Regions from separate parts of the Aeromicrobium wangtongii genome, predicted to be linked through region 1. Evidence: riboswitches for the same ligand, from Rfam matches in the RefSeq annotation. Region 1 holds a riboswitch; the other holds the start of a gene.
The links. Region 1 has a riboswitch for S-adenosylmethionine ahead of NQV15_RS00685 (aminotransferase class V-fold PLP-dependent enzyme). Riboswitches for the same ligand answer to the same signal wherever they lie in the genome.
Positions count from the first base shown of each region.

Region 2: linked by a shared signal. The riboswitch ahead of thrC (threonine synthase) and the one ahead of NQV15_RS00685 (aminotransferase class V-fold PLP-dependent enzyme) in region 1 are both predicted to bind S-adenosylmethionine.

Region 1 is NZ_CP102173.1:134,317-138,282, forward strand. It holds gene NQV15_RS00680 (hypothetical protein) at 45-302, shown strand; gene NQV15_RS00685 (aminotransferase class V-fold PLP-dependent enzyme) at 314-1,624, opposite strand; SAM riboswitch class IV at 1,636-1,761, opposite strand; gene NQV15_RS00690 (dicarboxylate/amino acid:cation symporter) at 1,958-3,385, shown strand; gene NQV15_RS00695 (fibronectin type III domain-containing protein) at 3,382-3,966, shown strand, end outside.
Region 2 is NZ_CP102173.1:535,725-539,690, reverse strand. It holds gene NQV15_RS02775 (MoaD/ThiS family protein) at 1-241, opposite strand, end outside; gene thrC (threonine synthase) at 286-1,557, opposite strand; SAM riboswitch class I at 1,568-1,682, opposite strand; gene otsB (trehalose-phosphatase) at 2,009-2,815, opposite strand; gene NQV15_RS02760 (LytR C-terminal domain-containing protein) at 2,823-3,380, opposite strand; gene NQV15_RS02755 (DUF3263 domain-containing protein) at 3,388-3,684, opposite strand; gene NQV15_RS02750 (Gfo/Idh/MocA family protein) at 3,751-3,966, shown strand, end outside.

The sequences.
Region 1 (3,966 bases):
TCAGGGATGGGATTGAGGGCGCCCCGCGTGGGAACTGCGACATCATGACTGAACCGCAGACGATCACGATCGACCACGTGCGTGCCCTCCTGGATGCCGGTCCGGGCGCGACCATCGGCCTCATCGGGGGCCGGGTCGAGGTCATCGCGGCCGACCGCCGCGACGCCGACGACTACCGGGGTGCCCTGGAGGTCATCACGCGCGACGACCTCCAGGACCGCATCGGGGAGGACCCGGACGACTCCGTGCTCGCCGAGCAGGCCGACCACCTGTCGATGGCGGCCCGGACGCTCGGCGGCTGACGCGCCGCCGGTCAGGAGCAGGGGGACAGGGCCGCGGCCAGCGCGTCGAGACCGAGGCCCGCGGGCACCGGACGGGGGTCGTCGAGCACGATCCAGACGCCGTCGACCAGCTCGTAGCGGCCCGCGCGGTCGCCCGTCACCCAGGCGGTGAGCCCCGCCAGCAGCCGATCGACGTCCTCCTCGGTGGTGCCGACGCCGATGCTGGCGCGCACCGCGCCCTCGCCCCAGCCGAGCCGGTCGAGCAGGGGATGGGCGCAGAACCGTCCGTCGCGCACCGAGACGCCGTGCTCGGCGGCCAGGAACGCGGCCAGCAGCGCCGGGTCGGTGCCGGCGAGGCGGAACGTGACCACGCCGATGGGCGCCGCGGAGTCTGACCAGACCCGCGCGACGTCGATGCCCGGCAGCGCGGCGACCCCCTCGGCGAGTCGGCGGTGCAGGCGGTTCTCGTGCTCGCGCCAGGCGTCCTCGGGCAGTGCCGACAGCTCGGCGGCAGCCGTCGCCAGGGCGGTCGCGCCGATCAGGTTGGGGGTGCCGGCCTCGTGGCGGGCCGGGGCGGTCGTCCACTCGACGGAGCCGGTCGTGACCTGGCGGACGGCGCCACCGCCGGCCAGGTGCGGCTCGCTGACGTCGAGCCAGTCGCGGCGGCCGACCAGCGCCCCGGAGCCGAAGGGCGCGTAGAGCTTGTGGCCGGAGAAGGCGACGTAGTCGACGCCCGAGGCCTCCAGCGACAGCCGGCGATGGGCCAGCAGTTGCGCCCCGTCGACGAACACCCGGCAGCCGTACCGGTGCGCCAGCTCGACGATCGCGGGCAGCGGCAACGACTCGCCGGTCACGTTGGACGCGCCGGTGATCGCCAGCAGGGCGATGGGGCGCGCGGACAGCACACCCTCGAGGGCGGCGAGCGTCCCACCGACGGTGGGCCGGGCCTGGACGATCTCGTGCCCGCCGGGGCTGCGGTCCCACGGCAGGAGATTGGCGTGGTGCTCGACGTCCAGGGTCAGGACGCGTCCGGGTACGGCGGAGGCGAGCAGGTTGACCGCATCGGTCGTGTTGCGCACGAAGATCGTGACGTCGTCGCTACGGGCGCCGACGAACTGCCCGACATCGCGGCGCGCCCGCTCGTACAGGGCGGTCGAGACCTGCGAGGAGTAGCCGGAGCCGCGGTGGACGCTGGCGTACCAGGGCAGGGCGGCGGTGACCTGCTCGGCGACCGCGGTCAGCGAGGGGGCGCTGGCGGCGCCGTCGAAGTTGGCGTGCCGCACGAGGCGGCCGTCCAGGAGGGGGATCTCGAGCTCGGCGCCGACAAGGGGGAGGAGGGGCACGGGACATCCTTCGTTCGCATTTGCCCGGGCCGATCGGCCAGGACCTGGTCGTCACCCGGAGCACCCCACCGCGAAAAGGAGGGTTGCCGACCAGCAAGCCGGGGCTGTGCGTCAGGGACGCGCTGGTACTCGTGACCGTGGCTCCAAATGTGCCAGCGTGAGCGCTCGCGGCGACTCCAAATCTCGCGATGTGGACGAACGTCCGAATGGTGAGACAGCGCCCGCGGGCGCTGACATCCCGTCATGATCCTCCTGACGGTTCGCCCGCAGTGCAGGCGATCCGGGCCGAATCCGCCGACTGCCGCCGGCACCCGACATCTGGAGGACGTCCTCGTGGACACCTGGAACCTGACCGCCCTGGCTGTGACGCTGGGCCTCTTCGCGGGGCTCTACGTCCTGGGGCGCAATCGTCTGAACTTCAGCGTGCTGACATTCGTGGCACTCTTCGTGGGCGCCGGCGTCGGCCTGGTGTTCCGCGATCACGTCGACTACATCCAGCCGCTGGGCCGGGTGTACATCAACCTGCTGCTGACGATCGTCGCCCCGCTGGTCATCGTGTCGATCCTGTCGAGCATCACCTCGCTCGGCTCGACCGAGAAGCTGCGCACGATCGGCACCTCCTCGGTCGTGTGGCTGATGGGCCTCAACGCGCTGGCGATCCTGCTCACCCTCGGGTTGTCGCTGTGGATCGGCGTCGGCAAGAACGCCGATCTCGCGACGCAGGGGGTCGACACCCGGGCGCTCGACGAGATCAAGAAGCCGTTCGCCGAGGTGTTCATCGGGTTCTTCCCGACCAACATCGTCCAGGACATCTCCGAGAACAACATCATCCCGATCATCGTGTTCACGCTGCTGATCGCGGTCGCGTGCTCGCTGGTCGCGGACCGTTCGCCCGAGAAGGTCGCACCGCTGATCAGCCTGATCGAGGCCGCGCGGGAGATCATCTACAAGGCCGTCGGCTTCGTGATCGCCCTGACGCCGTACGCGGTGCTGGTGCTCACCGCTGTCGCCGCGTCGACGGCCTCGGCCGGCAAGGAGCAGCTGAGCGCCCTGCTCGGACTGCTCGTCGTGGCCTACATCGCCTGCTTCGTGCACGCCTTCGTCGTCAACGCCGTGGTCCTGCGGGTCGCCGCGGACGTCAACCCGGTCGCGTTCTTCCGCAAGATCGCCCCGGCCCAGCTCACCGCGTTCACGACGCAGAGCAGCGCCGGCACGCTGCCGGTGACGACGAGCGTCCTGACCTCGCGGGTCGGTGTGCCGGCCGATGTCGCCGGGTTCACGGCGCCGCTCGGCACCACGATCGGCATGCCCGGCTGCGCCGGTGTCTGGCCCATCATCCTGGCGGTGTTCGCCGTCAACGGACTGGGCATCGACTACAGCCTGGCCGACTACGCCGTGCTGGCGCTGCTGAGCCTGCTGGTCTCGATCGGCACGGCAGGCGTGCCCGGCACCGCGACCATCACCGCCACGACGGTGCTCGCGGCAGCGGGACTGCCGCTCGAGGTCGTCGTCCTCACCCTGCCGATCAGCGCGATCGTCGACATGGCCCGCACCATGAACAACGTCACGGCTGCGGCCGTGGCCGCCACGGTCGTCGCCCGCCGGGCCGGCCGCCTCGACGACGTGATGTTCGCGAGCAGCCACGACGAGCCGCTCGGCCGCCGGCGCCAGCTGCCGCCCGGCGTCGAGACCGCGGACGGCGTCCCCGTCGGCGTCTGCGGCATCGACGACCGTCCCACCTCTTCCACGATCACACGATGACCACCTCGTCCGACCAAGGAGCACCTCACGTGTCCACGATCTCCCCCCGATTCCGCCGCGCTCGGCGCCTGCTCGCCGCTGCCCTGCTGAGCTCCGGCCTGATCCTGAGCGCCCAGGCCATCTACGTGCAGGCCAGCGCCGCCAGCGTCGAGTGGGTCGACGGCGGTGACGACTCGCCGTGCCTGCAGGACGACAAGGGCGCCGCGCTGACGTCGCTCCCGGTCGACAAGTTCTGCACGCCGATCGGCGGCTGCTACCAGGACGACGACGGCAAGTGGGTCCTGCCCAGCCGCAAGACGGGCATCTGGCAGGGCAACCCGAACGACGTCAAGTACGCCGACGAGATCGCGGCCGCTCCGACGACCCCGCAGCCGACGACCCCGAAGCCCGTGACGCCCAAGCCCGTCGCGGCCAAGCCGACGCCGAAGGCCACGACGCCCGGTGCCAAGAGCGCGACCCCCACGGCCGCCGCGCCGGGCCTGGCCGATCCGGCCACCGAGACCGCAGCCCCGGCGGCCCCGACCGCTCCGGCCGCGCCGACCGTGACGGTGAAGGGCTCGGACGTCACGGTCTCGTGGCTA
Region 2 (3,966 bases), 400 kb from region 1:
GGGAGCCGTCGGGGGTCGGCGTGTCCAGGCCCTCCGAGAAACGGACATCCTCCTCGGCGACGTAGATGTTGACGAAGCGGCGCAGCTTGCCCTCGTCGTCGACGACGCGGGCGCGGATGCCGGGGAAGCTCGACTCGAGCGAGTCGAGGACCTCGACCAGGGTCGCGCCCTCGGCGGCCACCTGGGACTGGTCCTGCGTGTAGGTGCGCAGGATCGTGGGGATGCGGACGTTGATGCTCATGATGCTCCTTGACGGCTACTGCGGTTCAGACGATGGATGGGCGCTCAGGCGATGCCGGCGGCCACGAAGGCGTCGTACGTCGGCGCGATGGTCGCGCGCGCACCGACGCGGTCGGTGACGGCGTCGAGCGTCTTGAGGCCGTGGCCGGTGTTGATCACGACGGTCTCCAGCTCGGGATCGAGCTGACCGGTCTCGACGAGCTTCTTGAGCACGCCGACCGTCGTGCCGCCGGCGGTCTCGGTGAAGACGCCTTCCGTGCGCGCGAGCAGCACGATCGCATCGCGCACCTCGTCGTCGGAGACATCGGCGATCGCGCCGCCCGTCTCGCGCACGATGTCCAGCACGTACACGCCGTCGGCGGGGTTGCCGATCGCCAGCGACTTGGCGATGGTGTCCGGCCGGACGGGCTTGACGGCGTCCCAGCCCTCGCGGAAGGCCGCCGACACCGGCGAGCACCCGGTGGCCTGGGCGCCGAACACCTTGACCGGCTTGTCCTCCACGAGACCCAGCTTGATGAGCTCCTGGAAGGCCTTGTGGACCTTGGTGAGCTGCGAGCCGGACGCGACCGGGATGACGATCTGGTCCGGCAGGCGCCAGCCCAGCTGCTCGGCGATCTCGTAGCCGAGGGTCTTGGAGCCCTCGGCGTAGAACGGACGCACGTTGACGTTGACGAACGCCCAGCCGTCCTCCTCGCCGGCGATCTCACCGGCGAGCCGGTTGACGTCGTCGTAGTTGCCGTCGACCGCGACGAGGTTCTCGGTGTAGACCGCCGAGTTGACCTGCTTGGGGGTCTCCAGGTTGCTGGGGATGAACACGACGGTCTTGATGCCGGCGCGCGCCCCGGCTGCGGCGACCGCATTGGCCAGGTTGCCGGTCGACGGGCACGCGAAGACCGTGCTGCCAAGCTCGCGGGCGGCGCTGAGCGCACAGGCGACGACCCGGTCCTTGAAGGAGTTGGTCGGGTTGGTGCTGTCGTCCTTGACCCACAGCCGGGCGATGCCCAGCTCCCGGCCGAGATTGTCGGCCCGCAGCAGGCGCGTATAGCCCGGCTCCATGTTGGGGCTGAGCTCGATGTCGGCGGGCACGGGCAGCAGGGCCTTGTAGCGCCAGATGTTGGCGGGCCCGGCCTCGATCTGCTCGCGCGTGATGGCCGGGAAGTCGTAGCTGATCTCCAGGGGGCCGAAGCACTCCCGACAGACGTAGTACGGGCCGAGGTCCTGGGTCGCACCGCACTCGCGGCAGGCCAGCCCGGTGGCGTGCCCGAAGGCGCCGTCGCGGATCGTGCGGGTGGATGTCTGGGCGGTCGTCGTGCTCACGCGAGTCTCCTGGTCATCTTTCCCGGATCGACTGTCGTCCGGGACGGATTGAGCACCTGGTCGCGTGCTGCGACTGGTTGCTGGGGTGTCGTCGGGCCGTGTCCCTGTACCCCTCTGGATGAGTGATGTCAGCGTACGCGCGCGTCTCACGATGCGTCCACTCGGTCCACATCGTGGACACCGCCCGCTCACCATCCGGACCCCGCGGCGGCGGTTTACCACGGTCCCTCCGCGAATTGCGTCCGCCCACGGCAAATTTCCCGTGGGCGGACCCAGTTTGCGGTGGGAGGACGCGCGGCAGCGCTGGCGGAGGACGTCGGCTCGGCCGATAGCTGGCGGGCGGCCGTCCGCCACAGGCAAGCCGCGTCCCCCCACGGGAAATTTGCCGTGGGCGGACGAGCTTTGCCGAGGGACCGTGGTAAACCGCGGGCCCCGGGGGCGCGGGGGTGGGTCAGGAGGGGGCGATGTCGTCGGCGAGGGCCTGGAGCCACTCGGCGACCGCGTCGGGGCCGTCGAGCACGAGGTCCGCGCGCGCCACGAGCGCGTCCTGCTCCTCAGAGGCCGAGCAGATCAGCAGCCCCGCGCCGCCATGGGTGCGGAACTCGTCGACCGCGTCATAGGCCGGCAGGTCGCCGAGGTCGTCACCGCCGAAGATCACCTGCCGGGGACGGACGTCCGCCACGATCGCGCGGAGCGAGTCGCCCTTGTCGTGCCCGGGCGCGCGCAGCTCGATGACCTGGCGCCCCGGCTCGACCGCGAGGCCCAGGTCCGCCGCGAGCCGGGCGACCGGCTCGGCCAGCTCGCCGAGGACACCGGGATCGATGCCGCGGGTGTGGATCGCGATCGCGATGCCCTTGTCCTCCAGCCGCACGCCGTGGGCGCCGCGCTCGTCCAGCCAGTCGGGCAGCATCGCGGCGAGCTCGACGATCGCCCGCGGCCGTTCCGGCTGGGTGAGCGCACCGTCGGCGGCCGCCCAGCGCTCGGCGCCGTACTGCCCGTGGATCACCAGGTTCCCGAGGCCCGAGAGCCCCTCAAATCCGCCCAGGGCGAGTGCCTGGCGTACCGGCCGACCGGTGATGATCGCGATCTGTCCCAGCACCGAGCCGAGCCGTGCGAGCGCCTCGACGGAGTCGTGGTGGGCGAAGGCGCGCGTCGGGTCGTCCACGATGTGCGCCAGCGTGCCGTCGAAGTCCAGCGCCAGCAGCGTTCCGGCGGGATCGGCGACGACAGCATCACGAACATCTGAGGACGAGGTCATGCTCCGATCATTGCTGGCCCGACAGAATGACGGTCAACCGGTCCATCCGCATGGGCGCGACGCTGGGGCGGATGCGCTGGATTCCGACCTCGGACGCCAGCAGCCTGGCCTGGTCCTCCAGGCCTGCCGGGTAGTACACGGTGTTGGCCGGGATCGATCCGGTCCAGTTGCCGACGCCGCTGACCTGCCAGCCTGCGGCGGCGACCTTGGCCGAGAACGCCCGGGCGGCCCCCACCACGCCGGAGTTGTTGAGCACCGAGACCCGTGCCGTCCGCTGGGGCGCGGCGGGAGTGTCCTGCGAGGGCTTCGGGGTCTGGTCCGCCTTCGGGGTGGCGGCCGGCTTGGACGGCTTCTGGGTCGACTTCTTGGTCGGCTCGCTGGACTCGACCGGCGCCGAGGGCGCGGCCGTCGCCGGCGAGGAGCTGCTGGGCGACGAGTCGTCGTCCAGCACCAGCCAGCCGAGCCAGCCGGCTCCGCCGATCAGGACCATCACGGTCAGCACGATGAACCAGCTCGAGGGAACGTAGGCCTTGCCGGGAGTCACGTTCTTGCGATGCGCCACCATCTCGCGATCAGAGATCGATGCCGAGGCGCCTGGCCGAGCGGCTGCGCTGGCGCTGCGCACGGAGGCGTCGCAGGCGCTTGACCAGCAGCGGGTCGAACGCCAGGGCGTCCTCGCGGTCGATGAGCGCGTTGAGGACCTGGTAGTAGCGGGTCGCGGACATGTCGAACTTGTCGCGGATCGCCTGCTCCTTGGCACCGGCGTACTGCCACCAGAGCCGCTCGAGCGCCAGGATCTCCCGGTCGCGCTCCGACAACGTCTGTGCGACGGCGGAGCCCTGGGGATCTGACTTCTCCACGGCGCTCATGCCCAGCATCCTAGGGCATGAATAACAGCCATGTCATTCGGTCGGCGCAATGGCACAGTGGGTGTCATGACGACCACAGCACCTGTCCGATGGGGAATCCTGGCCACGGGCTCGATCGCCGACAAGTTCGCCGCGGACCTGGCCCTCGTGCCGGACAATGAGCTCGCCGCGGTGGGCTCCCGGCGTCTGGAGGCGGCCCAACAGTTCGCCGCCCGGCACGGGGCGGCGCGCGCCCACGGCTCGTACGAGGAGCTCGTGAACGATCCGGGCGTGGACGTCATC